Regions from separate parts of the Marvinbryantia formatexigens DSM 14469 genome, predicted to be linked through region 1. Evidence: riboswitches for the same ligand, from Rfam matches in the RefSeq annotation. Region 1 holds a riboswitch; the other holds the start of a gene.
What was found. A riboswitch is a leader RNA that binds a small molecule or an ion and turns the genes downstream of it on or off. The one in region 1 is predicted to bind tetrahydrofolate.
Positions count from the first base shown of each region.

Region 1 (15,781 bases):
GAAAGGGATCCGGACACTGGCGGAAGCGGCGGCACTGTGCCTCCTGCTCACTGCGCTCCCGGCGCCTGTGCAGGCGCAGGAGGCGCAGACCGGGCAGGACAGCCAGACCGTATTGACTACAAAGGTGGACGGACATCCGGATACTGTGGAAAAAGGCAGCGGGGAAGTGACGCTTGACGACGGGACGGCTGTGACCGTGGAAGGGGACAGCCTGCCGGACGGGCTGCTCTTCGTGGTGGAGCACATACTGGAGGAAGAAAACGGGGAAACCCACGACTGGATCGAGAAATGCATGGAAGGGCTTGGGACGAACCTGCATGTCTACGATATTTATTTTGTGGACAGCAACGGACAGCGTTATGAGGTGGACGGGCAGATTACAGTTACAATCAGCCTGAATGGTGCATATAGAAATCCATCCGTCTATTATGTGTCCGGACAGGGCAGCGTGACCCGGATGGAGAGCAGCGTATCCGGCGGTAAGATTTCCTTTGTTACCACACACAACAGCTATTATGTGCTGGCGGAGCAGCCGGAGGGCGGAAACGAAACGGAAACACCGGGCGGAACAGAGACGGAGACAGAAACGGAAACAGAAACCGAAAAAACGGGCGGAAAACAGACGGGGGACACGGGAACATCCGGGAAAACGCCGGGCAGCTCCTCCGGAAGCGATGCGAAAGGAACTGCAGCAAAGACCGGGGATGAAACAGACCCGATGCTGTGGATACTGCTCTGCGGAGGCTCGGTAATGGTTCTGCTGGTCTACGCGGCAGGAAGAAACAGAAGAAAAGCAGATTAAAAATAAAAAAGCGGGAACGGATACAATCTTCTGCTAAGCCGCTTATGTAAAAAAGCCCTTTGGCAGCATGATAAAACGTACTGCCAAAGGGCTGTGAAAATTTAGGGGCTTTGGACCCCGGCATCATTTATTTTCCGCGGTATTTCTCTTCGCAGTATTTGCAGCGGTAGACCTCTTTTTCCGGGTCAGTCAGGAGAAAGACATGGTCCAGCTCCTGCTCGATGGAGGTGATGCAGCGCGGGTTTTTGCATTTGATGACATTTACAATCTTTTTCGGGAGAGAAAGTTCTTTTTTCTCCACGATTCTGCCATCCTTAATGATGTTGACGGTGATGTTGTGGTCGATGAAGCCGAGGATGTCCAGGTTCAGCATATCGATCGGGCATTCCACTTTGATAATGTCCTTTCTGCCCATCTTGTTGCTGACGGCGTTTTTGATGATTGCCACGGTGCAGTCCAGCTTGTCCAGCCGCAGATAGTGGTAAATCGTCATGCTCTTGCCGGCTTCGATGTGGTCGAGCACAAAGCCCTCGTTCAGTGCGCCTACGTTTAACATGTGGTATCCCTCCATTTCAGCAGTGTGAGAATCAGTGCCATTCTTACATAAACACCGTACTGTACCTGTTTAAAGTAAACGGCGCGCGGGTCGTCGTCCACCTCCACAGATATTTCGTTGACGCGCGGGAGCGGGTGGAGCACCAGCATATCCGGTCCGGCAAGCGCCATTTTCTTTTTGTCCAGAATGTAGAAATCCTTCATGCGCACATAATCTTCCTCGTTGAAGAAGCGCTCGCGCTGCACGCGTGTCATGTAGAGAAGGTCGAGCTTTGGCAGAGCCTCCTCCAGGCGGACTACCTCCTCAAACGGGATATTATTTTTCTGAAGGACGTCCTCGCGGATGTAGCTGGGAATGCGCAGCTCCTCCGGGGAGATAAGGATAAATCTTACATTCGGATAGCGAATCATTGCGTGAATCAGCGAATGGACGGTGCGTCCGAATTTCAGGTCGCCGCAGAGACCGATGGTGAGGTTGTCAAGCCGTCCCTTCAGGGAGCGGATGGTCATCAGATCGGTGAGCGTCTGCGTGGGATGCTGATGTCCGCCGTCGCCGGCGTTGATGACCGGGATGGAGGATTTCATGGAAGCAACCAGCGGCGCGCCCTCCTTCGGGTGGCGCATCGCGCAGATATCGGCGTAGCAGGATACCATGCGGATGGTATCGGAAACGCTTTCGCCCTTGGAGGCGGAGGAGCTGGCGGCCGAAGAAAAACCAAGTACATTGCCACCCAGATTCATCATTGCAGCTTCGAAACTGAGTCGCGTTCTTGTACTTGGTTCGTAAAACAAAGTAGCTAATTTCAAACCATCGCATTTGTGAGCGTAGGCTTTTGGATTGGCTTCAATATCACACGCCAGATCCAGAATGTCGTTCAGCTCCCCGACGGAGAGGTCCAGAGGGCTCATTAAATGTCTCATAAATTGCATCTCCTTTTCTCTTTCTTACAGGTCTGCGCATTCCCTGCGCAGACCTCTTAGCTTCATAGTATACACTATAATTCCCCGGAAGAAAAGAAGAAAAAATGTTTTTTATGAATTTTTCAGGAGCTTTTCATAAAACAGTCCGGTGAGGAACCACAGGGGCGCATAATCCAGCCGGATAAGCCCGTGATAGTTGAGCTTTGCGTCGCTGTAATCCCAGGGACAGATGCCCCTTTTCTGCAGGAAGGAGCCGGTCAGATATTCCATGCTGAAAATGCCGCCCATATAGAGCAGCCCGCGCTTCAGGACGCCGAGCGGACGCAGGAGCACGGAAACCGGGCGGATGATGGCCGCCATGCCGTAGATGGGAAACATCCAGATGGAGGACTGCCCCATCAGCTTAAATTCCCCGCGGCGGAGGGAATCGAGACTGGTCCAGAGGATTTCCAGGCACCAGCCGCATACGCCGCACTTCAAAAAATTTTTCATAGTGTGAGTATGCGCAGATACAGCGGGATTTATGCAAGTTAGTGTTGAAAATCGCGGGTTCTGTGGTATAATGACGATAAATAAATAATAGCGAAGTAGGAATAAGCGCGTTAAGTTGTCAGCGGCTGGGGAGTCGCCCTGAACCGAAAAGCCCGCAGGGGTTTGCGATGCTTTTTCCGCACCCGTTGCTACATATGAGAACGCCTCATAATGTGGAGGGAATATTATTTATCTACTCTAAATACCGCGTCTGTATGTCGTCGGATGGCGGTGTTTTCAGGGCGGATGAAGTTTGTCCGTTGAAATCACATCATGGAGGTGTTATTTTTATGGAAAGAAATAACAAAACGACAATCGACACACGTACACTGGTCTTTATGGCGCTGCTGGTCGCCATGCAGATTATCCTCAGCAAGGTGGTCTCGGTGGACCTGGGCTTTGCGCGGGTGACTATCAGCAGTCTGCCGACCATTCTTGCCGGACTGTGGTTCGGTCCGGTGGCGGGCGGCTTATGCGGAATGGCGGCGGATATTCTCGGCTGTCTGCTGAAGGGCTATGCGGTCAATCCGCTGATCACGCTCTCCACGATGACCTGGGGCGTCATCCCGGCGCTGATGCATCCGCTGATGAGAGGTACGAAGCTGCACAGAACCCTGTATTTATGCCTCTCCATCGTATGCTGCGCGATCAGCGGGACGCTGGTTCTGACCACCTGCGGGCTGGTGCTGATGAATGGCTATGATCTGTACGCGATTCTTCCCGGCAGACTGATCCAGTGTGCGGTAATGATACCGGTTTACAGCGTGCTTGCCAATCTTCTGTATTTCAGCCCGCTGACAGAGGTTGTCCGCGGCAGCGCGGCGCACAGGACGGTGTGACGGCGATGGACTATACAGAAGCGAGGGCTTATCTGGCGGAGGCGGCAAAATCCGGGAGCGTGCTGGGGCTGGAAGCCATGCGGGCGCTGCTGTCGGAGCTTGGCGATCCGCAGGATAAGCTGAAATTCATTCATATCGCAGGGACAAACGGCAAGGGCTCCGTGCTGGCGTATGTTTCCACCATTCTGAAGGAGGCGGGCTATCGTGTGGGCAGGTATATTTCCCCGACGCTGTTTTCCTACCGGGAGCGCATCCAGGTAAATGAGATATATATTACGAAAGAAGCGCTCACAGAGCATACCTTCCGCGTCCGGGAGGCAGTCGGGCGCATGAAGGCGGCGGGGAATCCGCTGCCGACCGTATTTGAGATAGAGACAGCCATTGCGTTTTTATATTTTGTGCAGGAGGACTGCGATATTGTTGTGTTGGAGACCGGCATGGGCGGCGACACGGACGCTACAAACGCGGTACAGACGACGGTGCTGGAGATTCTGACTTCCATCAGCATGGATCATATGCAGTTCCTGGGCAATTCTCTGGCGGAGATCGCCGCGCACAAGGCGGGCATCATCAAGCCGGACACGGTGGTGGTGAGCGCCGCGCAGGAGCCGGAAGCCATGCGGGTGATAGAGGAGATTGCCGCAGGGCAGCGTGCGCAGCTTCGCATCGCGGACGCCGGCAGGGCAGAGGAGGTCGCTTACGGGCTTTTTGCCCAGCGCTTTTCCTGCGGCGGATATAAAAATCTGGAGATTCGCCTGGCGGGCACCTATCAGATCGCAAACGCCGTTGTCGCCGTGGAAGCGGTGCGGGCGCTGCAGGAGCTGGGCTTTCGGATTACGGAAGAGCAGCTCAGGCAGGGCCTTGCAAAGACCGTCTGGCGCGGACGCTTTACCGTGATATGCGACGAACCGCTTTTCATTGTCGACGGGGCGCACAACCGCGGCGCGGCAGAGCAGCTGCGGGAATCGATAAAGACGTATCTGGCGGGCAGGCGGATCATTGCCGTCTGCGGAGTGCTGAAGGATAAAGAATATGAGGCTGTGCTGCAGATAACGGCGCCGTACATAGACAGGATGATTACGATAGAGACGCCGGACAATCCGCGGGCGCTGCCGGCAGAGGAGCTGGCGCGGACGGCACAGAAATACATTCCGCATGTGGAGGCGGCAGAGAGCCTCGCGCAGGCGGTTGACCGGAGCTTTTCGGCGGCGGACAGGGAAGGGGACGTGATACTGGCGTTCGGTTCGCTGTCTTATCTGGGAGAAATGATAAAGGAGACAGAAAAATGGCGATGGACCAGGAAAAAATAAAGGAAGGCGTGAGGCTGATTCTGGAAGGAATCGGCGAGGATACTGGCCGCGAGGGGCTGATTGAGACGCCGGACCGCATTGCGCGCATGTACACGGAGATCGCGGGCGGCATGTACGAGGACGCCGGGAAGCATTTGGAGAAGCGCTTCCATGTAGACAATAATGATATGGTGATGGAAAAAGATATCACATTTTATTCCATGTGCGAGCATCATATGCTGCCGTTCTGGGGTAAGGCGCATGTGGCGTACGTGCCGGACGGCTGCGTGGTGGGATTAAGCAAGATCGCCCGCACGGTCAATGTGTTCGCCCGCAGGCTGCAGCTCCAGGAGCAGCTCACCGCGCAGGTGGCGGACGCCTTCATGGAGCACCTGGCGCCGCAGGGCGTCATGGTCATGGTGGAAGCGGAGCATATGTGCATGACGATGCGCGGCGTGAAAAAGCCGGGCACAAAGACGGTCACGGTGGTCACCCGCGGCGTTTTCGAGAACAATGAAGCGCTGCAGAACCAGTTCTACCGGATGCTGGGGCGATAGCGATGGAGCGTGTAAATGCGATACTGAAAAATGAGACGTACCAGTCGTATCTGCGGGAAATTGCGGTGTGCGAGGAAACGCGGATTTTCTGCCGTCACAATATGGGGCATTTTCTGGATGTGGCGCGGATCGCGCAGCTTCTGAATCTGGAGGAGGCGGTGGGAGTGCCAAAAGAGCTGATTTATGCGGCGGCGCTTCTGCACGATATCGGCAGGCATCTGCAGTACCGGGAAAAAATCCCGCACGAGCAGGCGAGCGCGCATCTGGCGCCGGAAATTCTGCGGGAGAGCGGCTTTTCGGAGACGGAGACGGAGGAGATCCTGGAGGCGATAAGGCGGCACCGGGATGCGTCCGTGCGCGGGGAAAAGAATCTTGCCGGGCTGATTTACCGGGCGGATAAGCTTTCCAGAAGCTGCTTTGCCTGCCCGGCAGAGCCGCAGTGCGACTGGAAGGAAGAAAAGAAAAATCGGAGGATTGTGCTATGAAAATCGGAAACCGCAAATTCCAGGAGACGGGACATACTTATATTATGGGGATTCTGAATGTGACGCCGGATTCCTTCTCGGACGGCGGGCGCTGGAATAATCCGGAGGCGGCGCTGGCGCACACGGAGCAGATGATCGCGGACGGCGCGGATATTATCGACATCGGCGGGGAATCCACCAGACCGGGCTACACGATGCTCTCTGACGAGGAGGAAATCGCCAGGGTGGTACCCATGATAGAGCTGGTAAAGGAAAAATTTGACATCCCCGTTTCGGTCGATACCTACAAAAGCGCGGTGGCGAAGGCGGCGCTGGCGGCGGGAGCGGACCTGGTAAACGATATCTGGGGGCTGAAATATGATCCGGCACTGGCGGGTGTCATCGCAGAGGCGGGCGTACCCTGCTGTCTGATGCATAACCGGCAGGCGGCGGATTATACAGATTTCCGGGCAGAGCTTTTAGCGGACCTGCGGGAGACGGTTGCCCTTGCGAAGGCGGCGGGCATCGCGGACGATAAGATCATACTGGATCCCGGCGTCGGCTTTGGCAAAACCTATGAGCATAACCTGACGGCAATCAACCATCTGGAGGAGCTGCAGGCGCTCGGCTATCCGGTGCTGCTCGGCACCTCGCGCAAGTCGGTGATCGGGCTGACGCTGGACCTTCCGGCGGCGGAGCGCGTGGAGGGCACGCTGGTGACGACCGTGTTCGGCGTGATGAAGCAGGCGATGTTTGTGCGCGTCCATGATGTAAAAGAAAACGCCAGGGCAATAAAAATGACGGAGGCTATTCTTCATGGATAAGATTACCATAAAAAATCTGGAGGTGTTTGCCCGGCACGGGGTTTTCCCGGAGGAGAACGCGCTCGGACAGAAATTTGTGCTTTCCGCGGAGCTTTTCACTGACACGCGCCTGGCGGGCAGGACGGATGAACTGGAATATTCCATTGATTATGGCAGTTTTAGTCAATATATGACTAAATTTATGCAGGAGCATACCTTCAGGCTGATTGAGGCGGCGGCGGAGCAGCTTGCGGAGGCGCTGCTTCTTGCATTTCCCCGCCTGCAGGCGGTGCGGCTGGAGATAAAGAAGCCGTGGGCGCCCATCCATCTGCCGCTGGAGACGGTGAGTGTGGAGATCATGCGCGGCTGGCATACGGCGTATATCGCGCTCGGCTCCAATATGGGAGATAAGAAAGCTTATCTGGACGGTGCGGTGCAGGCGCTGCGGGATACAAAGGGCTGCCGGGTAACGGCGGTGGCGGATTATATTGTCACAGCGCCCTACGGCGGTGTGGAGCAGGACGATTTTCTGAACGGCGCACTTGCGCTGCAGACGCTGCTTACGCCGCAGGAGCTGCTTGCGCGTCTCCATGAGATCGAGGCGGCGGCAGGGCGGGAGCGCATCGTCCGCTGGGGACCGCGCACGCTCGATCTGGACATTCTCCTCTATGATGACCAGGTAATCGACACGGAGGAGCTGACGGTTCCGCATAAAGAGCTGCACCTGCGGGAGTTTGTGCTGGTCCCGCTGGCGCAGATCGCGCCGCATGTGCGGCATCCGCTGCTGAAAAAGACGATAGAGGAACTGAAGACGGAGGTGGTCAGATGACAGATTTATCAGCTTTGCGGGAGGAAATAGACGCGATTGACCAGCAGATCGTCACACTCTATGAAAAGAGGATGGCGGTCTGCGAGGAGGTGGCGGAGTATAAGATACAGACCGGAAAAAAGGTCTTTGACAAGGAGCGGGAGGACGCCAAGATCGCTACTCTTACGGCGATGACGCACAGCTCCTTTAACGGACATGCGGTTGAGGAGCTGTTCCGGCAGATTATGTCCATCAGCAGAAAAAGACAGTACCAGCTTCTCACGCGCGAGGGCGTGATCGGCAGGCTGTCGTTCACGCAGGTGGAAGAGATTGAACGGGAGAATGTCCGCGTCGTTTTCCAGGGCGTGGAGGGCGCCTACGCCCAGGCGGCGATGAAGGCATATTTCGGGGATAAGGTCAGCTCCTTTGCGGTGGCAAAGTGGCGCGATGCGCTGGAGGCAATCGCGGAGGGCATGGCGGATTTCGCCGTGCTGCCGATAGAAAATTCCACGGCGGGTTTCGTCAGCGAAATCTACGACCTTCTGATGAAATACGACGACTATATTGTCGGGGAGCAGATCATCCGCGTCGAGCATGTGCTTCTGGGACTGCCGGGGGCGAAGCTTTCCGGTATCCGGACCGTGTATTCGCATGAGCAGGGGCTGATGCAGTGCGAGGAATTTTTAAACGGACACCGCGACTGGCAGCAGGAGGCGGTGGACAATACGGCGATGGCGGCAAAGAAGGTCGCAAAGGAGCAGGACGCGTCGCAGGCGGCGATTGCAAGCGCCTTTGCGGGAGAGGTGTTCGGGCTGGAGATCTTAAAAGAGCATATCAGCACCAGCGCTGGCAATTCCACGCGGTTTATTATCGTCTCGAACCAGCGCATTTTCCAGAAGGACGCCAACAAAATCAGTATCTGCTTTGAAGCGCCGCACAGGAGCGGGGCGCTGTACAATATCTTATCGCATTTTATTTACAACAATCTGAACATGAGTAAGATTGAATCGCGCCCGATACCGGAGCGGAACTGGGAATACCGGTTTTTCGTGGACGTGGAGGGCAATTTAAACGACAGCGCAGTGAAAAACGCGCTGCGCGGCATTACGGAGGAAGCGGCAAACGTGAAAATCCTCGGAAATTATTATGGAGGGAATGTATGACCGGAAGTACAAGAGTGGAAGAACTGCTGTTATACCGCAGATTTAAGGACGCCAAAATCTTTGACGATATGGTCTGGGTAATAGAAAACCTGGATTATGACGGCAAAGAGAAGTATGGAATGGATACGCTGCGCGCGTCCTACTATGACTGCATCAGCGCTCTGGTAGAAATGGCAGGCAGCTATGGCTTTGAGGGAAACCTCTGGCACACCTATCTGACTTACCTGCTGGTAAATCATGAGAATGTGTTCAGCACCGCCTGTGAGATCGTGGGGGCTGTGGAGGGCAGCATCAACGATATCGCGAAGCATGATTTTGAAATTTTCCGCGGTCTGTACGCATTTGATTTAAATGAGATTGAGGAAAAGACCGGCGTATACGCAATGCGCTATCTGATGCGCTACCGCAATACGGAGCGCTGCAGCAAAACCTTTAACAGGCGCATCCGGGACCGCATCTGCAGTCTGACGGTGGCGCTGGAGCAGTCGCGGGATGTGGATGAATTTATGGAACATATGGTAGAGTTTTACCGCGATTTCGGCGTCGGCAAGCTTGGTCTGCACAAGGCGTTCCGGATAGAGCACACAGAGGAGGGAGTGGAGATCCTGCCAATCAAAAATATCGCCCATGTGCGCCTGGACGACCTGGTGGGCTATGAGATTGCGAAGAAAAAGCTGCTCGCGAACACGGAAGCTTTTGTGAGCGGGCGAAAGGCAAACAACTGTCTGCTCTTTGGAGACGCGGGCACCGGCAAGTCCTCCAGCATCAAGGGCATCCTGAACCAGTATTACGAGCGGGGGCTGCGCATCATTGAAATCTACAAGCATCAGTTCCAGGACCTGAACGACGTGATTGCCCAGATAAAAAATCGCAATTATAAGTTTATTATTTACATGGATGACTTGTCTTTTGAGGATTTTGAGATAGAATATAAGTATCTGAAGGCGGTGATCGAGGGCGGTCTGGAGAAAAAGCCGGACAACGTGCTGATCTACGCGACGTCCAACCGCCGCCATCTGGTAAGGGAAAAATTCAGCGACAAGGAAGAGCGCAGGGACGACCTGCATTCCTCCGATACTGTGCAGGAAAAGCTCTCGCTGGTCAACCGGTTCGGCGTCCAGATTTTCTTCTGCGCGCCGGATAAAAAGGAATTCCAGAATATTGTCCGGATACTGGCGGAGAAAAACGGCATCCGGATGCCGGAGGAGGAGCTGCTGGAGGAGGCAAACAAGTGGGAGCTGTCCCACGGCGGGCTTTCCGGCAGAACGGCGCAGCAGTTTATCGACTATCTGCTCGGACAGGTATGCTGATTTTCTGCATTACAAAGAAGCAAGGAGAAAATGTGACATGGCAGTGAAAATGTTTGCATCCATCGATGTGGGTTCCTACGAGATAGGAATGAAAATCTTTGAGTTTCCGGCGCGGCACGAAATGAAGGAGATCGACTGTGTGCGCTGCCGCCTGGAGCTTGGAAAAGACACCTTTAATACCGGGAAAATCAGCGTCCGGAAGCTGGAGGAGCTCTGCCGCGTTCTGAACGATTTTGTGCGGATCATGAACGGCTACAGGGTGACGTCCTACCGCGCCTGCGCGACCAGCTCCGTGCGGGAGGCGGATAACCGTATGCTGGTTCTGGAGCAGGTGAAGCGGGTGACGGGGCTTAACCTGGAGATTCTCGACAACTCCGAGCAGCGCTTTCTGGACTATAAGTCCATCGCGTTCGGGGAAAAGGAATTTCCCAGAATCATCCAGAACGGAACGGCAATCGTGGATGTGAGCGGCGGAAGTATCCAGATCAGTCTTTTTGACAATGACAAGCTGGTGACCACGCAGAACATCCGCATGGGATATCTGCGTATCCGTGAAAAAATGGCGGATTTTGTGCGCCAGACCCTGCACATGGAGGAAATGGCGGAGGAGCTGATCAACAACGAGCTTGCCAGCTTTAAAAAGATGTACTTAAAGGACCGCGAGATTAAAAATCTGATTGTGGCGGGCGATTATATCCTGCAGCTTCTGGGCAGACCGGTCGTGGATGCATCGCAGTACATGGAAATGTACCAGAGGGTGATTGAAATGCGCCCGGAGGAGATTGCGCACCAGTACGGGATTCCGTCCGAGAGCGCTTCCCTGATTCTGCCGTCTGTCATCATTTATAAGCGTCTGATCGAAGAGACGGGAGCGCAGACCATCTGGATGCCGGGGCTTAGCCTGAGCGACGGCATTGCATATGATTACGCGCAGAGAAACCGGCTTATAAGGGCGGAGCATAATTTTGACGACGATATCATTGCCGCGGCGCGGATTATTGCGAAGCGCTACCAGTGCAATAAGAGCCACATCAAAAATCTGGAAAGCCTGGCGCTGCCGATTTTTGATAAGATAAAAAAATTCTCCGGGCTGGACGCCAGACAGCGGCTGCTTCTGCAGATTGCGGTGATTCTGCACAGCTGCGGAAAGTATATCAATTTATCCGACGGGGCGGAGTGCTCCTACAGCATCATCATGGCGACGGAAATTATCGGACTGTCCAGCAAGGAGCGCCGGGTGATTGCCAATGTGGTAAAATACAATACGCTTGATTTTACATACGGGGATATTATGATGCAGCCGGGGCTGGGTGAGAAGGAGTATCTGCTTATCATGAAGCTGACGGCGATCCTGCGCGTGGCGAACGCCCTGGACCGCAGCCACAAGCAGAAATTCAGCCAGGTGCGTTTTACCCTGAAGGAGGAGGAGCTCCTGATTCACGTGGAGACCACGGAGGATATCACGCTGGAGAAGGGACTGTTTCCGCCGAAGGCGGATTATTTTGAAGAGGTATTTCATATCCGGCCGGTTATCCGGCAGAAAAAGACGATGTAGGAGGGAATTGCAATGGAAATGGATTTCACGAAACCGGAATATTACCGGAACCGGGAGGATAGCTGGATCAGCTTTAACGAGCGTGTTTTAAGCGAGGCGCGCGATAAAAGCATCCCTCTTTTTGAGCGTCTGAAATTCCTGAGTATTACCGCCTCAAATTTCGATGAATTTTTTATGATCCGCGTCGCTTCCCTGAAGGATATGGTACATGCGGGCTACAGCAAGCGCGATATCGCTGGGATGACGGCTTCCGAGCAGCTTGAGGTGATCTTAAAGCGCGTGCAGGAGGTGGTGGCGCTGCAGTATTCCACCTACAACCGTTCGCTGCTGCCGGCGCTGAAGCAGCAGGGGCTGGAGGTCATCACGAAGCACGAGGATTTAAACCGCGAGCAGAAGGCGTATGTGGACCGCTATTTTGAGGAAAATGTATATCCGGTCCTCACGCCGATGGCGATGGATTCCTCGCGGCCGTTCCCGCTTATCCGCAACAAGACTCTGAATATCGGCGCGTTGATCTCTAAGAAGGAGGAGGGGCAGAAGGAGGCTTCCACGCAGTTTGCGACGGTACAGGTGCCTTCTGTGCTTCCGCGCATCATCGAGCTGCCGGGAGGAAAAAGCGGGGTGCGCACTGTCATTCTGCTGGAGGAGATCATCGAGCGCAACATCGGAAAGCTGTTTTTAAGCTACGACGTTGTCTGCGCACACCCCTACCGCATCATGCGCAACGCCGATTTGACCATTGATGAGGACGAGGCGGCGGATCTTCTGAAGGAAATCCAGAGGCAGCTGAAAAAGCGTCAGTGGGGCGAGGTCATCCGTCTGGAGGTGGAGGACGGTATGGATAAGCAGCTCCTTAAGATTCTGAAAAAGGAATTTAACATAAAGGGGGACGATGTGTTCCACATCAGCGGACCGCTGGACCTGACATTCCTGATGAAGATGTATGGTCTGGAGGGCTTCGACCATCTGAAGAATAAGCCGTATGTCCCGCAGCCGGTTCCGGCGCTGATGGACTGCAGCGATATTTTTTCCGCCATCCGCGAGGGCAATATCCTGCTGCATCATCCGTATATGACGTTTGACCCGGTGGTGGATTTTGTGCGCCAGGCGGCGAAGGACCCGGATGTGCTCGCCATCAAGCAGACGCTCTACCGCGTCAGCGGCAATTCGCCGATTATCGCGGCGCTTGCGCAGGCGGCGGAGAACGGCAAGCAGGTTTCCGTTCTGGTGGAGCTGAAGGCGCGCTTCGATGAGGAAAACAACATTGTCTGGGCAAAGATGCTGGAGAAAGCGGGCTGCCATGTCATTTATGGTCTGGTGGGTCTGAAAACGCACTGCAAGATTACGCTGGTGGTGCGCCGGGAGGAGGACGGCATCCGCCGGTATGTGCACCTCGGCACCGGAAATTACAACGATTCCACGGCAAAGCTTTACACGGACTGCGGACTGCTGACGTGCTCGGAGGCAATCGGGGAGGATGCGACAGCGGTGTTTAATATGCTGTCAGGCTATTCGGAGCCGAGACACTGGAACCGTCTGGCGCTTGCGCCCATCTGGCTGCGCAATCGCTTTGCGGAGCTGATAAGCCGGGAGACGGAGCACGCTCTGGCGGGTGAACCGGCGCACATCATCGCAAAGATGAATTCCTTATGCGACAAGGAAATCATCGCCCGGCTCTATGAGGCGTCGGCGGCGGGTGTGAAGATCGAGCTGATCATCCGCGGCATCTGCTGTCTGAAGACGGGCATTCCGGGCGTCAGCGAAAATATTACCGTGCGCTCGATCGTGGGCAATTTCCTGGAGCATGCGCGCATTTTCTATTTTTACAATAACGGACAGCCGGAAATCTTTATGGGCAGTGCGGACTGGATGCCGCGCAACCTCGATAAGCGTGTGGAAATCCTCTTCCCGCTGGAGAACGACGAGATTAAGGAGGAAGCGTACCACATCCTGCAGATTCAGCTTGCGGATAACGTCAAGGCGCATATCCTGCAGCCGGACGGCACCTATGAGAAGATTGACAAGCGCGGCAAGGTACTTTTGTGCGCGCAGGATTATTTCTGTAAAGAAGCGGTGGAGCGGGCGAAAAGACCGGAGGATTCCGTGCACGACCGCGTCTTTATCCCGGCGGAGCCGGCAGTGGAGGAATAGGGTATGCTGGATAATCACGCGCCGCGCGGTGCGAAATATTATCTGAAATACTGGCTGCTGTACAGCGTGCTGTTTGCCGTGGTGACGGCGGGCGTATTTCTGGTGCTGATTCTGCAGGGAAGAAGCTTTGTCTGGTATTCCGACGCGGTGTCGCAGTATGTGCCGCGGGCGGCGTATTTCGGGACGAAAACGCGGGAGGTGCTCGCCGGGTTCCTGGAGGGGGATTTTTCCATCCCCACCTATGATTTCACGCTTGGCATGGGAAATACTATCCCTCTGCACTTTGAGCCGCTGTACTGGGTGTTCCTGCTGTTTGACGCGTCGCAGGCGGAGCTTGCCTACGGCGTTGTGCTCCTTCTGCGGTTTTATTTCGCCGGACTGTCCATGTCGGTGTTTCTGTTTTATTTCCGGAACGGATGGACGGCGGCATTGATCGGCAGTTTTTCTTATATTTACTGCGGCTACGGGCTGTGGGCATGTATGCGGCACGCGCATTTTCTGTACGGGCTGATTATGCTGCCGCTGTGCATTCTGGCGCTGGAGGAGCTTTATCGTCATAAGCGCTGGTATCTGTGCACGCTGGTGGTGTGGATCCACCTCTGGTGCGGATATTATTTTCTGTATATCAATACCCTCGCCACGGCGGTGTATTTTCTGCTGCGCTTTTTCCACGATAAGGAGCACCGCACCTTCCGGGAATTCTGGAAGAAGCTTGGCATGATTGCCGGCTCCTATCTGCTGGGCGTGGCGATCGGAAACGGCACGCTGATAGATTCCTTCGCTTCCTATCTGACGAGCGGGCGCACGGAGGCGGTGGATTACGGCAGCAGCGCAAACTTCCTCTTTTACGGCTGGAAGTGGCCGCTGAGTTTTTTCCGTGATTTTCTGACGGCGGGCCGCGGACCGGGCAACTGGCTGCGGCTGGGCTATATTCCGCTGATTTATGTCGGGCTGGTGGTGCTGTTTCTGCGCAAAGGCAGGAAGCTTCTGAAATCTACCGTGCTCACGGGAACGGTGTTCCTGATGATTCCGGCGGTGGCGTTTGTGTTCAGCGGCTTCAGCAATATTAACAACCGCTGGAGCTACGTCTATTCGTTTGCGCTGTCGGCGGCACTGGCGTTTGTGATAAAGGATATCCGGGAGCTGACAAAAAAAGAGCGGCGGATAGTGGTTCTGGCGTCCCTGCCCTTTCTGGTGCTGTTTGCGGCGGAGGTACTTTTCTCGCATGGAAAGAACCGCTATATTGCGCTGGTGTCCGGGGTGGTGCTGGTGCTGACGCTGGTTGTCGTGCTGCTTTTTTGTCCGGCGGACGAACTGGCAGATTCTTCTGAAAATGCGGCAGGCGGCTCTTCCGGAGGTCCGGCGGGCTTTTCCGGAAATGCAGCAGGCGGCTCTTCAGGAGGTCCGGCAGGCTTTTTCGGAAATGCAGCAGGCGTTTTTTCCGGAAATATGGAAGCACAGCAGGAGCGCCTGCAGAGCCGGCGGCTTCGCAGGTGGAGGATACCGGGGACGGACCGGCTTGCCGGAGGAGCTCTGGTGGCGCTGACGGTCGTTTCTCTCTGGTGTTACGGACTGGAGACCTTTGCGCCGCGGATGGAGAATTACGCCTCGGAATTTCCAAAAGCGGGGACGGTGGTGGAGGGCATCACGCAAATGCCGCTCGCGGCGCTGGAGGACGTGGAGGACGATTCGTTTTACCGCGCGGCGACAAAAAAGGTAAACCGCAAGATTCAGGGAGCGGCGCAGTTTTTGGATTATAACGGCACAGTCTGGTATTCCAGCACCACGAGCAGAATCATGCAGGACTATTATCTGCAGATGGGTGTGAGCACCTGGAGCGGCGTGCGCCTGAAGGGTTTTGACGGCAGGACGTTTCTGGATACGCTGGCGTGCGTGAAGTATTATGCGCTTGATAAGGAGACGGAGTACGATTTGCCCTACGGCTATAAAAAAGTGCTGGAGACAGAGAAAAACGGCAAAACCTACGAGGTCTTTGAAAATGAAATGGCGCTGCCCATCGGTTATACATACGA
Region 1 is NZ_CP102268.1:4,521,674-4,537,454, reverse strand. It holds gene NQ534_RS21225 (hypothetical protein) at 1-802, shown strand, start outside; gene NQ534_RS21220 (aspartate carbamoyltransferase regulatory subunit) at 930-1,358, opposite strand; gene pyrB (aspartate carbamoyltransferase) at 1,352-2,278, opposite strand; gene NQ534_RS21210 (putative ABC transporter permease) at 2,390-2,770, opposite strand; THF riboswitch at 2,860-2,960, shown strand; gene NQ534_RS21205 (folate family ECF transporter S component) at 3,100-3,648, shown strand; gene NQ534_RS21200 (bifunctional folylpolyglutamate synthase/dihydrofolate synthase) at 3,654-4,958, shown strand; gene folE (GTP cyclohydrolase I FolE) at 4,940-5,494, shown strand; gene NQ534_RS21190 (HD domain-containing protein) at 5,497-5,979, shown strand; gene folP (dihydropteroate synthase) at 5,976-6,782, shown strand; gene folK (2-amino-4-hydroxy-6-hydroxymethyldihydropteridine diphosphokinase) at 6,775-7,590, shown strand; gene pheA (prephenate dehydratase) at 7,587-8,732, shown strand; gene NQ534_RS21170 (ATP-binding protein) at 8,729-10,042, shown strand; gene NQ534_RS21165 (Ppx/GppA phosphatase family protein) at 10,080-11,597, shown strand; gene NQ534_RS21160 (RNA degradosome polyphosphate kinase) at 11,610-13,748, shown strand; gene NQ534_RS21155 (YfhO family protein) at 13,752-15,781, shown strand, end outside.

Region 2 (15,781 bases), 780 kb from region 1:
CTGCTTTTCCTTCATATCCAGCAATTCTGCTTTCCTCTTTACACGGTCCTCAAACGGTGCCGTAATAAACAGGCTCACACAGCGGACGCCCTGCTGCTTCAGCACAAAATCCGCGCATCTTCCCACAAAAACGCAGTCATCCTTTGCCAGCTCCAGTGTCATTTCGCTTCTCTCCATTGCCTTTTCAACCAGCTCGTGGTCATAAAAAGGAATTCCAAGACCTTCCGAAAGACATTTTCCGATTTCATGTCCCCCGCTGCCAAACTCTCTTCCGATGCAAATAATCATAAATAACCCTTCCTTTCGTATTTTATCCTGCCTGTTTATAATGCATATCATACTTCCGTCCGGGGTCTCCATGCAACATACAATCCCGGCCTTTTGTCTGAAAGTCCGGCATTTACATCGAAAACGGATATTCTGAAAACAGCCGGTTAGCAATATATAATGCTGCTCCTTTGCCAAAAAAGAAACCCCGGAAAATATAGTTTCCAGGGTTCTTGTACTGTTTTGATTCGATTTTTCTTGTTCGTTAACGTTTGCTGAACTGCGGAGCACGACGTGCGGCTTTGAGACCGTATTTCTTACGCTCTTTCATACGCGGGTCGCGTGTAAGGAATCCTGCTTTCTTGAGCACCGGTCTGTAGTCCGGGTCTGCCTGAAGCAGTGCTCTGGAGATACCATGTCTGATGGCACCTGCCTGTCCGCTTGTACCGCCGCCGCGGACATTTACCAGAACATCAAATTTATCTGCTGTCTCTGTAGCTACCAGCGGCTGGCGAACGATTACTTTCAGTGTTTCCAGACCAAGGTAGTTGTCGATATCTCTCTTATTGATTGTAATTTTTCCGGTTCCCGGTACAAGATAAACTCTTGCGATGGATTTTTTTCTTCTTCCGGTTCCATAATATCTTGAATTAGCCACTGTTCTTTACCTCCTGTTTAAAATGTCAGCGTTTCCGGTTTCTGAGCCTCATGCTTGTGCTCTGCACCGGTGTAAACGTGAAGCTTTGTCATCATCTGTCTGCCGAGCGGTCCCTTCGGGAGCATACCCTTAACAGCCAGTTCAATCACACGTTCCGGTTTCTTGTTCAACATTTCACGCAGGGTGGTTTCCTTCATACCGCCTACGTACTCAGAGTGACGGTAGTAAACCTTCTGGTCCAGCTTCTTTCCGGTAACCTTTATATTCTGTGCGTTTACAATAATTACATAATCGCCTGTGTCAATATGCGGCGTAAAAATCGGCTTATGCTTTCCTCTTAAAATCTTAGCTACTTCTGATGACAGACGTCCTAATGTATATCCGGTAGCATCAACTACATACCATTTTCTCTCGATTGTTGACGGACTCGCCATAAAACTTTTCATTGGTCTTCCTCCTTGAATAATAAACTGCCTGGCGGCGCTGGAAAGTTACGCCGCTTGTTATATAGCAAAACGCCACTACCGGGGCTTTGGCTTGGACGTTTACGCACTTACTCACACTGAAAAATTATATTATACTGCAAATTTAATGTCAACTCTTTTTTTCAAAAAATCCCCGAAAAATCACTCTGTTTTTTACCTTTTTGCTCCCGCATTGCTTCCTTACGGCTGGTCCGGAGCCTGTGCCATAACCACCATACATTCTTTCTTCCAGAACGCCATCCCATACCGGATGACCTTCTTCATTCCCCGGTGCTGCAGACCGGCGGCGTACTTTTTTTTCTCAATCTGTTCCAGCGCCTGCAGACATTCCTTTTCAAGATTTCCGTCATCTGCATACTTCAGCTCTATCACAATTCCCGTCCTCTCCGGCGTGCAGACGGTTATGTCGCTGTAACCTTCTCCATTCTCCGTATTGGACTGGATCAGCCAGTTTTCCCGACTTTGCAGCAGCCCCACCAACATCCCGTGATAGAAATTTTCTTTCCTGTCCGACCGGACGGCCGTATCTCTCACACTGATGGAATCCCACAGATAATCATGCAGCATATCCTGGATGGTCGCTGCGTCTCCGGCAGGAAAAGCTGCACAGAAGCGCTGAATCCTTGCAGTATCCGCAAGTGTAATCTTCCGAAACCATTCCTTTATCTGTAAGACAAAAACCTCCCGGACCTCCCGGTTGGGTATCACCAGCTTATAGATGCCGCCTGCCGCCCGGTCTGTCTGCGTCAGATAGCCGGTAGTAAAAAGAACACTCCAGAGGTTTTCAATGCTGGTATCCAGCTCATTATAGGTCAGATCCAGCCGTACCGCCTTTTCAATCACCTCTCCCGCAATCAGACACTCAATCTCATCCTGTGTGGTCTTGTCCGCCTTGTCAATAAAGCGCTTCACCAGTTCATTTCCACTGGTATTAATCCAGAAGGCTTCCGGCTCCGCGCAGGGGTCTGCCAGCAGCTTTTTGGCATACTTAATAACGTCCCACGGACAGTAAATACTCGCATCGCCAAAACGATAACCATCATACCAGTCTTTTATAACATCCGCCTTTTCTTCCAGCCCGTAATCTGCCAGGAGCTTCTGTACTTCCGAATCTGTAAATCCGAACTGCTCGTCATGCTCCACATCTACGATTGAATTAACATCAAAATTATTCAGACCTGTGAAAATACTCTCCTTTGACACCCGCAGGCAGCCTGTCAGAACCGCAAACTGCAGAAATTCATTTGTCTTTAACGCCTGTCCGAACAGCCCGCGTATCAGCGCTGCCATTTCTTCATAATAGCCATGCTGGAATGCTTTGTCCAGCGGCACATCGTACTCATCGATCAGCAGGATTACCTTCTGCCCGTGGTATCTGTACAGAATTTCCGTTAATAATGAAAGTGATTTCTGTATCACGGAATCACTCACCCTTGCAGTCATGAGGCTGGAAAAATTTTCCCGGTCCGGCTTCGACAGGCGTTCGTCCTGCAGCAGGTACTGCAGACGCCGGAATTCTTTCTGGATGACCTCCCACAGCATATCCCGTGCATTTTCAAAATCCAGTCCGTCCACGCCCTTCAAAGAGAGAAATATCACAGGAAACTTTCCCATATACTTTTCACAAAGCGCTTTCTCCCGTGAGATTGAAAGTCCCTCAAACAATGTTTCATCCGCTCCGGTTTCGAAAAAACATTTCAGCATACTCATGTTCAACGTCTTTCCGAAACGACGCGGGCGAGTAAAGAGATTGACCTTTCCCCAGTTGTTCAGCAGTTCCCGGATAAGCCCGGTTTTATCAATATAGTAAAACTCTTCCTTCCGTATTTCTTCAAAATCCTCTATTCCAACCGGCAACTTTCTTCTTAGCATCTGGCTTATCTCCTTTCTCAGCCGGCTCACGTCTTTCTGCGCGCTTCCGGCTTTCACTCTATCCGGTAAATTTTCGCCTTTCCCGGCGACGCAGTCAGCACCGCCTGCGCCTGGGCATCATAATAGGTGCGCAGGTATTCCATTGTGACGTCTATCTCGTCGTCCACAAGATAAATCTGCTCATTTCCAATCATATCCCGGAAAGGATTCGTAATTCCGTATTCCCGCATTTTTTCCACATAGCCGGGCGTATTTGCCGGCCAGCCGCCCAGCGCAAGCGTATTCTCCGTGATTCCCGCCGGAATAGCATCGAAAACGCCATAGCTTTTTGCAAAGGATACCGCCCCCGACTTCGTGATATAAAGGTGCTCCTTATCCGCGGAAATGTATTCCAGCACCTCCCGGTAGCTGCTCTGCTTCTGCTCCTCCGAAGCATTGTTTATCCGCAGGCGCTTCTCCCATGTTCCGTAAGTTGCCAGTACAAGAAACACAAACAGCGCCGGACCTGCCGCCCTCTGCAGCACGCGCAGACTCCTTTTCCATTCCCGGCGGCATCTGCCATCCGCCTGCGTCTCCGGGGTTACTCTGACGTCCGCACGCGCTGCCAAATTTCCCCTTACATCCGCCTGCGCTGCCGGATTTTCCCCGATGTCTGCCTGCATTGCCAGATTTCCCCTAATATCCGCCTGCGCTGCCGGATCCGCGCCGGCAACCGTGCACTTTACGCTCTCCCTGCGCTTTCCCGGCGCCGAAATCCACAACACCGCCAGCGACGCCGCCAGCCAGATGCCCACATCCACCCGGTTGCGCAGATAGCGCCCCTGATAGTATAAAAAGAAATACAGCACGACCACAGCGGCAAGCTCTCCCAGAAGCGCGGCGATATCCCGTCCGCGATGTCTGGCGGACAAAAGCCAGACGAGCAGCGTCAGCAGAAAACACCAGAAGCTTCGCACGGTGTACAGCTTCAGCAGCACCTTTCTCACAAATCCCTTCAGAAAATCCAAATCCACGCTTTTCGGCGTTTTCAGCGCAATCAGCTCCTCCAGAACCTCCTGCGAAAATTTTTCCGTGTCCATATGATTCCAGCCGCGCAGAAGCTGATAAGCATTTTCGTCGATTCCAAGCGCCTCATACGCTTCCCGGTTTTTCTTATAATCGGGGAACCTATAATCAAAAAGCTCCGTCCTGGCGGCGTTGTACGCCTCATACCTCTGCCAGTCCTCCGAACGGTAAGCCAGACGGTCGGCGCCATAGAGCACAGCAACCGCAAAAAGAAGTGCCGCCGCTGTCCGGACATAGCGCAGAAAGCGTCTCTTTGCCTCCTGCTTCGTATACTGCCGCAGACGCAGCAGCTCATAAATTACAATTCCAGACAACAACGCGGCCTCCGCAAAAAACTGCGGCAGCCGGTACACAGCTCCGGCGCAGGCAAGCAGAAGCCCGCACACGGCACTGCGCCATCTTACACGCTCCTCCGTCACGGCATCCAGCAGCAGAAGCATTCCCGCCGCTGCCGCAATTCCGGCTGTTTTTGTATACTGGAGCCGGATATAACCTTCAAAAGCAAAATAAAGCAGTATCCCGCAAAAGACCCACCACGGCAAAGAGGTGCGCAGCCGTCGCAGACCCACATACGTTACCGCGGAAAAAGCGCAGAAAAGCACCGCATACTGCAGCAGTGCATACCATGCAACAGCATCCGTCAGCCGGTAAAGCGCACTCAGCAGCAGCCCCGCAAGATAGTTTACATAAATCATATGTGCATCATAGCTGCCCTTTGCGCCGTTTACAATCGCGCACAGCCCCATATCGTCGTTCGTCTCATACGCCGGCGAAAAAAGCGCCAGAAGCACTGCAAGCAGAACCAGATTTACCATGATGGCAAACCAGGGCTTCCCGCAATGCTTCTGTATCCATACTGTCTGTTTTTTCATCTTCTCCCCCAGAATCCGCTATCTGGCAGCCGTCCTGCCGTCCGGACCGCCGCTCTTTTCCTCCCGCGCCGTCTCCCCGGTCTCATACGTCCGGTCGCTGATAATATAGCGCGGTCTCGCCTTTGTCTCCAGATAAATTTTCCCGATGTACTCCCCGATGACGCCGGTGCAGATAAGCTGTATCCCGCACACGAAGCAGACGATCGCGCAGGTGCTCGCCCAGCCCTGCACCGTTTTTCCGGTAAAAAACTGCACAATGATCCACACAATCATCAGAAAGCTGAGCAGAGAGACTGCAAAGCCCAGCATGGAAATCATCCGGATCGGCTTCACGCTCAGACTGGTAATGCCGTCTGCCGCAAGGGACAGCATCTTTGAGAGCGGATAATGGCTTTTCCCCGCCATACGCTCACTGCGCTCATAATACACCTGGGTACTCTTAAAGCCCACCAGCGGCACCAGTCCCCGCAGAAAAATATTTACCTCTTTAAACTCCGCCAGCTCGTCCAGCACCAGACTGGAAATCAGACGGTAATCGGCATGATTGTAGACCACCTCCGCGCCCATCCAGTTCAGCAGGCGGTAAAAAAGCTGCGCCGTATATTTCTTAAAAAAGGTATCCGTATCGCGCCTGCTGCGCACACCGTATACCACCTCAAATCCTTCCATATATCTGGCAACCATCTCGTCCATCGCGTTGATATCATCCTGCCCGTCACAGTCGATGGAAATGGTGATGTCGCAGCGGCTGCGCGCTTCCATCAGCCCCGCCAGCACCGCGTTCTGATGGCCGCGGTTCCTGCTCTGCGAAATCCCCATGAAATGCTCATCCTGCTCTGCCAGACTGCAGATAATCTTCCAGGTATTATCCCGGCTTCCGTCGTCCACAAACAGAATCCTGCTCTCGCCGCTGACGGCGCCCTTCTGCGCCAGCGCATGAATCTTATCCAGAAACATCGGCGCTGTCACCGGCAGGACCTCTTCCTCGTTGTAGCACGGAATCACAATATATAAAACAGGTATTTTTCTCATATCGCGTACCTCTTACCGTAACCGGCAGACCGCTGCCGTTTTCCTTCATTTTATTATAGGGCACAAACAGGGCTCTGTCAACACGCGGCAGACCCACAGGTTACAGTAACCTTTTCAACCTTTTTATGCAGGCTGTGACATTATGACCAGGCAGTTACCAATATAAAAACTGCAGAGCTGTATGAAATTCACACTGCCCTGCAGTCTCTGGAACTCTCTTTTTCAGACCTGCGTCAAAACATAACTGTATATTTTTTTGTAGGTAGCGGTCGTGTAGTGAAGCCCGTCCACCGTCTCGAATTTATTTTTCTGAAGATAGCTGTAGCAGTCTATGTAGCGGTCCGGAAACGCGCTCTTTACCGCGGTATTAAACTTCTTGATATACGACTGCAGAGTGGAACAGGTAAACCAGCCCCAGTCATATTTTTTGTCGATTGGATTGATCGACATAAAATAAAACTCTGCTTTCGGATAGCTCTTCATCAGCTCCTTGTAGCGCGTAATATAGAGGTTGTAGTTTGCAACATCATTGACGCCGAGATTAAACACAACCGTTGCCGTCGGGTTCGCCTTCAGCATTTTTTTCAGCTTTGATTCCCCGGTGCTTACAAACCAGCTATAGCCCTCGCCCACCTTGGCGATGCATTTGCTGCTGATGCCAACGGCGCTTCCAAGACCGACCGTTCTGGAATCACCCACAAAAATATCTACGCTGCCGGTTTTCTTACCAGACGTCTGTGTCTTATCTGCGGGGATATTCGTTGTGCCGGCAACAGCCGTCGTACGGATGCCCTGTGCATTGACATAATATTTTCCGACCGTCTTATTTACCGCCATACTTCCGTTGGACTGGAAGTAATAATAATACTTTCCAATCTTTTTCCAGCCAGTCTGCATCTCACCGGTCGTGGAAAAATAGTAGTATTTCGAAGCAATCTTTACCTTCCCTGTAGCAGCCGCCCCTGTCTTCGGCGAGAAGTAATATCTCTTTGTGCCGATTTTCTGCCAGCCGGTCGCGAGACTGCCGTCGCTCTCAAAGAAGTAACGCTTTCCGTTGTACTTTGCAAGCCCGGTCTTCAGATAGCCGTTCGACATAAAATAATAAATCTCTCCGTCTATCTTCAGCCATGCGCTTTTCGCGTATTTTCCGCTGTTATAGCGATAACGGTATCCCTTCGCTGCGATGACCCACTTTCCGGCTTTTGCCTTCGGCGCTTTCATAACGTTTGTGAGTTTCGCCGCTTCCACCTTTGTACCGGTAATGGTTGTCCCAAGACCAAGCGTAAGAAGCAGACATGCCATCATGAGAATAAATCTGATTTTCTTCATAATACCTCCCAATAACTCCCAAATACGTTATCAGTATAACACAGGGAAAAAAATATCTCAACCTTTATTTAAAGATTGAGACATTTTTTTGCAATATTCACAATATCTATGACACATTTTTGTAATTTTTTCACCTTCCGGCTACCATAACCCCGAAAAAGCAGCCGCAGCTCTTCCCGGAGAGCGCCGGATACGTGTCTGTCCGGTCTTTTATGCCTTCTCCTTCGAAATGAAGTAGTAGGGAAGCGCCACAAAGACGATACCGCCCACCATGTTTCCGAGCGTAACAATCAGAAGATTGTACAAAAAGCCGCCCAGACCAACTGCCGCTCCATTCATCATACCGACGGACAGAAACGTCATGTTCGCAATGCTGTGCTCAAAACCGCAGGTCACGAAGGTTCCCACGCAGCAGAAATTCATCACGATTTTCGCTCCCTCCGATTTCAGCCTGGTTCCGCACCAGATTGCCACACACACCAGAATGTTGCAGAGAATTGCCTTTGCAAACAGGTTTGCCGGCGTGCCCGTTGCCTTTGCCACCGCCGTGTTTTCAAAAAATGCTCCGACATCGCCGCTGCCCGGTATTCCCGTCATGGTAAAAATACCCGCCGCCACCACGGAACCGACCAGATTGCCGAGATAACATACGACCCATACCTTCGCCGTCTGCGCCCAGGTCACCGTCTTTTTCAGCGCGCCGACTGACATCACGAAATTGTTGCCGGTAAACAGCTCCGCACCGGCTACTGTCACAAAACAGAGTCCGACCGAGAAAATGATGCCGCATACCAGCTTCTGCGCCGGCTGACCGGTCATATAGCCGCCGACGATTCCCATGAGGATACTTCCGAAAGCGATATACAGTCCCGCCATCATGGAAGAAATAAAATATCCCGCCGGGTTCTTTTTCAAAAAGTTACTTTTTGCAAGCGCCGTATTCGACGCCGCTTTATAATCCTCCTGAAACATGCTATGTACCTCCCAGATAAAATACGCAATCGTTCTGTAAAACCACAGATACAGACAGGCACCCCGATATCACATGTCATAAGCAGCTTTCATTATAGAAAACCAGTGAAAACATGGATACAGGCTGCCTGTCCTTTTAAATTTCAGAAAACATCCGCACGGAGTGCTCTGACCCGAAGGGTTCAGAAAACGCCTGCGTTTTCTGTGCGCCGGACGCTTTTCCGCTTGCGTCCGTGCGCATCCTGCACAGAGTGCTCTGACCCGAAGGGTTCAGAAAACGCTTGCATTTTCTGCGCGCCGGACGCTTTTCCGCTTGCGTCCGTGCGCATCCTGCACGGAGTGCTCTGGCCCGAAGGGTTAGAACAATCCGGAAATCTTTCCGTTCTCGTCCACGTCGATGCGCTCTGCAGCCGGTACCTTCGGCAGACCCGGCATCGTCATGATCTCGCCTGTCAGCGCCACGATGAAGCCTGCGCCTGCGGAGATCTTCAGGTTGCGTACCGTTACCTCAAAGCCGGTCGGTGCGCCGAGTTTCGTCTGGTCGTCGGTCAAGCTGTACTGTGTCTTTGCCATGCAGATCGGGCAGTGCTCGTAACCAAGGGCGGTCAGCTCTTTCGCCTGCTTCTGTGCGTTTGCTGTCAGAACTACCCTGCTTCCGCCGTAGATCTTCTGCACGATTGCGTTCAGCTTGTCCTCGATGGTGCCGTCCAGCTCATACGCGAAGGTGAAGTCATTCGGCTGTTCGCAAAGTCTTACAACCTCTTCCGCAAGTGCGATACCGCCCTCGCCGCCTTTTGCCCATACTTCGGAGAGCACAACATTTACGCCAAGCTCTTTGCATTTTGCCTCAACAAGGTCAAGCTCTGCCTTCGTGTCGGTCGGGAATGCGTTGATGGCAACCACGCACGGAAGCTTGTATACGTTTGTGATGTTGCTTACATGTTTCAGAAGGTTCGGAAGGCCTTTCTCCAGCGCCTCCAGGTTCTCATTGTTGAGATCCGCCTTTGCCACGCCGCCGTTGTATTTCAGCGCGCGCACTGTTGCCACGATGACAACCGCGTTCGGCTTCAGTCCCGCCATACGGCACTTGATATCCAGGAATTTCTCAGCTCCGAGGTCTGCGCCGAAGCCTGCCTCTGTTACCGTATAGTCAGCCAGCTTTAATGCCAGCTTGGTTGCGGTTACGGAGTTGCATCCGTGTGCGATGTTTGCGAACGGGCCGCCGTGCACGATCGCCGGGGTGTGCTCCAGTGTCTGTACCAGATTCGGCTTCAGGGCATCCTTCAGAAGTGCAGTCATTGCACCCTCTGCGTGCAGGTCGCCCGCCGTTACCGGCTTCTGTTCGGAAGCTTTTCCGTATGTATAGCCCACAATGATTCTTGCAAGTCTCTTCTTAAGGTCTGTGATGTCGCTTGCCAGGCAGAGCACCGCCATGATTTCAGATGCTACTGTGATATCGTAGCCGTCCTCTCTCGGCATTCCGTTTGTCTTTCCGCCAAGACCGTCCACCACGTTACGAAGCTGACGGTCGTTCATGTCCACGCAGCGTCTCCAGGTAATCTTGCGCGGGTCGATGTTCAGCTCGTTGCCCTGGAAGATGTGGTTGTCCAGCATCGCCGCCAGCAGGTTGTTTGCCGCGCCGATCGCGTGGAAGTCGCCCGTGAAGTGAAGGTTGATATCCTCCATCGGGACTACCTGTGCATAGCCGCCGCCTGCAGCGCCGCCCTTTACGCCGAATACCGGTCCGAGGGACGGTTCACGCAGCGCCACCATGACCTTCTTGCCGATTCTGGAAAGACCGTCTGCCAGACCCACGGAGGTGGTGGTCTTTCCCTCTCCTGCCGGTGTCGGGTTGATTGCCGTCACCAGGATCAGCTTGCCGTTCTCGGCATCTGTATCCTTTAACAGGTTATAATCAATTTTTGCTTTATATTTACCATACTGCTCCAGATATTTCTCGTCGATTCCCGCCTTTGCTGCAATCTCGGTAATCGGCTGCATCGTTGTCTCCTGTGCAATTTCGATGTCTGATTTGAATCCCATAATGATTTTTCCTCCATTCATAATTTTACATTCTGTCTGCCGCGGCACAGCGCACCTGCCTTTTCCGCGAATGCGGATTATTCCGGATACAGCCTGCCGCCTGCTGATTTTGGGCAAAAAAATGCTGCGCAAACCAAAAATATTCCGACTGGCCCAATCAGAACATTATGCTTTTACGCAGTAGCGGAAGCGGTCATATAACGCGGTAACCCTTCGTTCACCGGAAGTCTCCCCATCCGATGACACTTTACGTATAAGACCTACTCTACTTTATGATATTCAGGCACTTCTTTTGCTTTCGTCTAACAGTATACTCACTTTTCGGCTGTTTGTCAAGGATTTATCAAACATTTTTGAAAAAAAAACGACTTTCCGCCGAAAGCCGCCTCTCATGCGGAATGAGGGATTTGAACCCTCACGGTGTAAACCACAGGAACCTAAATCCTGCATGTCTGCCAATTCCATCAATTCCGCTTATCAAAACCGGAGGGACTGCGCCCGGCGCCTGCCGGTCCCGTCTTCTCTGCCGGTCATACCTTTTTATATAACAAAAAGCATCGACCTTTACAATCAATGCTTTCCGGATGAAGCATCGGGGATTCGAACCCCGGACAACTTGATTAAAAGTCAAGTGCTCTACCGACTGAGCTAATGCTCCATAAATATTACTGAAACTGGGCTAGTTGGATTCGAACCAACGAGTGCAGCAGTCAAAGTGCTGTGCCTTACCGCTTGGCGATAGCCCATCATTCGCCGTAACGGCAGGGTGGATAAAGGGATTCGAACCCTTGGCCTCCAGAGCCACAATCTGGCGCGCTAACCAGCTGCGCTATACCCACCATATCCTTTAAAAGGCTTCCTTTTGCAAGGAAACGAGCCTGAAGGGATTCGAACCCCCGACCCACGGCTTAGAAGGCCGTTGCTCTATCCAACTGAGCTACAGACTCACAGAGCGGGTGATGGGAATCGAACCCACGTATCCAGCTTGGAAGGCTGGTGTTCTACCATTGAACTACACCCGCGCAATCGCGTCGCTCCAGCAGTTCTGCTGAAGTCGGGGTGACAGGATTCGAACCTGCGACCTCCTGGTCCCAAACCAGGCGCTCTAGCCAAACTGAGCCACACCCCGGATTCTCGTACTCCTGCGCATCCCACGATTAACGCAAATAAGATTATATTATAGCCTTAAAAAAAAGTCAACTGTTTTTTTCACATTTTTTTACGGTTTTTTGCACATTTTACGTTCTGCGGCAGGATGCCCGGCGGATACGCTGTTTTCGCTGTACCGGCTACTCCAGATATTTAATCGTATAGTCCGCATTGCCCTTCTCATCCAGCTCCATGATGATATAGCTCGGCTTTCTGCCCTCCTGGCGCGGATAGGACAGGCTTCCCGGATTCAGCAGGACCAGACCGTCCTTTTTCTCGATTTTCGGGCGGTGCGTGTGACCATACATCGCAATATCAAAGCCACGTGCGCGCGCCTCCCTGCCAAGCATCTTTGTATCCAGTGAGACATAATAATAATGACCGTGCGTCAGAAGCACCCGGTAATCGCCCAGCATAATCTCCTTCTCCCGCGGCATATCTCCGAAAAAGTCATTGTTTCCGCTCACAATATCCAGCGGCTGTCCGGCAATACGGCTCATACAGCTCTCCGTCTCCTCTGCGTCGCCAAGGTGTATCACGCGCTCCACCGGCTTCTCCGCCAGCAGGACCTTTTCAAAATTTTCATTTCTGCGATGGGTATCACTGACAATCAGTATCTTCATGGACATTCTTCTCCTTATCGTAGTACGCTTTTAGCTTCTCCTTCATCGCCCGCAGCGCCTTTCCCCTGTGGCTGATTTCGTTTTTCTGCTCCGGAGATATTTCCGCGGAGGTACAGCCATACTGCGGAAGGTAAAATACCGGGTCGTAGCCGAAGCCGTTTTCTCCGGCGGACGCATAGCCGATTTCCCCTTCCATCACACCTTCGCTCGTCAGAACAGTGCCGTCCGGAAGCGCCGCCGCAATCACACAGACAAAGCGCGCCGTCCGCTTCTTAGGCGGGACATCCGCAAGAAGCTCCAGGATATGCCTGTTCTTCACCTCATACGGCGTCTGTTCCCCCATATAACGCGCGGAATAAATGCCCGGAGCGCCGTCCAGATAATCGATTTCCAGACCGGAATCATCCGCCAGCACAACGGCGTCCGTCAGCTTCTTCACCGCGCACGCCTTTATCATGGCGTTCTCCGCAAAGCTGGCGCCGTTTTCCTCCACGTCCGCCGTAATGCCCGCTTCCTTCTGCGAAAGCACCGGCACGCCCAGATCCGCGAGAATCATCCGGACTTCCTTCATCTTTCCTTCATTTCCCGTGGCAAATATAATTTTCCCTTCCATTATGCATCCTCTCTGTCTTCTGTATAAGCTTTCAGGCAGACATTCGCCTGATGCTTTTCCTCAGTGCGCGTCCAGATAACGCCATTATGACTAATATACCCTTCTCCGTCCGAAATATCAACTGTTTCTGTCGCTTCTCCCGCCACATATTCTGTCGCCACCGGATACTGCGTCCCCGGTGTATGTATCTCTATGCCGACAGCGTAACGCTGCCCGCTCTCAAGCGCCACCGGCTCGTCCAGCTCTGCCGTATAATAGCCGGTTTCCTGCACAATCCCCCGCTTCAGGGTCCTGCGCTTATAAAAGGAGGAATCGTCCTGGAAATCCTCCACCACAAAGATTTCGTATTCCGTATTCTGCCCGGTCGCGTAAAAGCCTGCCGCCCGCAGATTTTCCGCACCGCCCGCCACATAGACATTTGCAGCAAAGCAGCTTTCATCGCCGTATCCGAGCTGTCCCACCCAGCCGCACAAATCGGTCTGGTAAATATGGTCGTAGTTATCGTTTTCCTCAATTCCTGTGTAGGCGACCGCCTGGTTGCCGATGTTCACGTCCGCATAGGATACGTAAAACACGCCGCCGTCGCCGAATTTTTCTCCCCAGCTGTTCTGGCAGATAAAGGCGCCCGCCTCCTGCGTGTTGCGGTTAAAATGCGACGCTTCGTAATTGTCGTCCCATCCGATAATCAGAACGTCGTGGTTGGAAATCTGGTCGCCGTCGTAAAAATAGGAGTTCTCTATCTGGTTATAGTAGACGGAAGAACTGAAAGCATTATCCAGGTCCATGTATATTGCAGACTGCACCGCTCCGTACTGAAGAACGGCGCGCTTTATGGCGTCATGATCCTTATTCCGGAACATCTGCATCTCCTGGACATGCTTCACCGCCGTCAGCCCTTCGGGCGAATAGCCGTCCCCGTAGGGGTCGTCCTCCTCCAGCACCGGTCCCTGCCAGGCGGCAAGGTACGCCATCACCATCGTGTACGCCCCGCCGTCGTTCTGGTCCTTCGAAAAGCTGTTCTGCAGCGACAGATGGTCCGGCGAGAACACCAGACTCTCCTGCGGCAGAAAATACGCTTCCATTGCCGAGCACGCCGTAATCGCCCAGCAGGTGCCAAGCGAGCCCTGGCTTCTGACCGTTGGCATCCTGCCCGCCTCCCGTCCGTCATAGCGCGCCGGGAGCGCCGAAAGCGTCGTCGCCTCCGCCGTGTCTCTGCTCTGCGTCTCATATACGCTCTGACTGACCGCCACCGTCTCCGGCTCCGCCTGGCGGAGCAGATCGTATGCCAGCCAGGCCACCAGGCACACCAGCACAATTTTTAAAAACGTTTCTGTTTTTTTAATCAATCTGTCTCTCCTGTTTTTTGCGCGGAGGCTTCGGGCCCAGGAACTGATATAGATAGGTCTTCATCATTCCATTATATATTTTCCGGTTTTTATCCGCCTTTCTTCCAATATACTTTTCCGCGTCCTCATAAGCCGTAATGACATACTCCGACCAGCCGTCCAGCCTTGCAAAGCTCCTGCCCATCTCGCGGTACAGCTGCGGAAGCTCGTCCTTCGCGGAAAGACGCTCGCCGTAGGGCGGATTTGTGATGACAAACCCGTATTTTTTCGGATGGCTCAGCTCGCTGACAGGGCGCTGCTGGAAATGAATCAGATGCTCTACCCCGGCGCGTCCGGCGTTTTCCCTCGCCGCCTTTACAATACCGCCGTCAATATCGTATCCCTGTATGTCCACGGAAATCTGCGTATCCACAAGCTCCTCCGCCTCACCGGCAGCCCCGCTCCAGAGCTTTCCGGGAATGAGGTTGTCCCATTTCTCCGCCAGAAAATGGCGGTGCATCCCCGGCGCTATGTTCGCGGCAATCATCGCCGCCTCGATGGGAATCGTCCCGCTGCCGCAGAAAGGATCTACCAGAATGCGATCCCGGTTCCACGGCGTCATTAGAATCATCGCCGCCGCCAGTGTTTCCGTAATCGGCGCCTTTCCCGTAAGCAGACGGTAGCCTCTCTTGTGAAGTGAATCGCCCGACGTGTCAAGCCCAATCACCGCCTCATCCTTCATAAAGAATACCCGGACCGGATAGGACGCCCCGCTCTCCTCAAACCAGTCCTGGTGGTAGACCGTCTTCAGACGCTCCACCATCGCTTTTTTCATAATCGACTGGATATCCGAGGTACTGAACAGCCTACTTTTGACCGACGTCGCCTTTGCCACCCAGAATCTGCCGTCCCGCGGGATATAATCCTCCCAGGGCAGCGCCTTTGTTTTTTCAAACAGCTCGTCAAAGGTTTCGGCGTGCACCCTGCCCACCTTCAGCAGGATGCGTTCCGCCGTGCGCAGGAACATATTCGCATAGCAGATTGCTTCCATGTCCCCCACAAACGTTACCTTTCCGTCCTCCACCTGGCTGATTTCGTAGCCAAGGTCTATAATCTCTCTTTTTAAAACCGCTTCCATTCCAAAATGGCACGGCGCAATTAATTCCACTGTATTCATGCTTGCCGGCTCCCGCACTGTCTCTTTCTCATCGTCATCCCCCGGACTAATTATCCTCTGAACAAAATAGTTATCCTCTGAGCTAATTATCCTCTGGACTAAATAGTCATTATCTGAATTGTATCAAATCGTTCTCTTATCTGTCAATACGTCTCTGTCATTTTGCCGCGGTACGCGTGAAAGCCGCCGACCACCGTCTTTACAAGATACCCCCTGTCCGCCAGCTCCTTCGCCGCGGACATGCTGGAGGAGCCGCGCTCACAGTAAAGAATCAGATACATATCCATCGGAAACATACA
Region 2 is NZ_CP102268.1:727,652-743,432, forward strand. It holds gene NQ534_RS03745 (cytidylate kinase-like family protein) at 1-288, opposite strand, end outside; gene rpsI (30S ribosomal protein S9) at 533-925, opposite strand; gene rplM (50S ribosomal protein L13) at 943-1,371, opposite strand; gene NQ534_RS03760 (AAA family ATPase) at 1,591-3,282, opposite strand; gene NQ534_RS03765 (hypothetical protein) at 3,336-5,219, opposite strand; gene NQ534_RS03770 (glycosyltransferase family 2 protein) at 5,238-6,251, opposite strand; gene NQ534_RS03775 (SGNH/GDSL hydrolase family protein) at 6,474-7,580, opposite strand; gene NQ534_RS03780 (formate/nitrite transporter family protein) at 7,791-8,552, opposite strand; gene NQ534_RS03785 (formate--tetrahydrofolate ligase) at 8,910-10,595, opposite strand; THF riboswitch at 10,775-10,865, opposite strand; tRNA gene NQ534_RS03790 (tRNA-Leu) at 10,988-11,069, opposite strand; tRNA gene NQ534_RS03795 (tRNA-Lys) at 11,181-11,253, opposite strand; tRNA gene NQ534_RS03800 (tRNA-Gln) at 11,270-11,341, opposite strand; tRNA gene NQ534_RS03805 (tRNA-His) at 11,361-11,434, opposite strand; tRNA gene NQ534_RS03810 (tRNA-Arg) at 11,469-11,542, opposite strand; tRNA gene NQ534_RS03815 (tRNA-Gly) at 11,547-11,617, opposite strand; tRNA gene NQ534_RS03820 (tRNA-Pro) at 11,650-11,724, opposite strand; gene NQ534_RS03825 (metallophosphoesterase family protein) at 11,885-12,367, opposite strand; gene NQ534_RS03830 (XTP/dITP diphosphatase) at 12,345-12,980, opposite strand; gene NQ534_RS03835 (lectin like domain-containing protein) at 12,980-14,326, opposite strand; gene NQ534_RS03840 (THUMP domain-containing class I SAM-dependent RNA methyltransferase) at 14,319-15,482, opposite strand; gene NQ534_RS03845 (rhodanese-like domain-containing protein) at 15,626-15,781, opposite strand, start outside.
Region 2: it holds a riboswitch for tetrahydrofolate, as region 1 does, so the genes downstream of both, NQ534_RS03785 (formate--tetrahydrofolate ligase) here and NQ534_RS21205 (folate family ECF transporter S component) in region 1, are expected to answer to the same signal.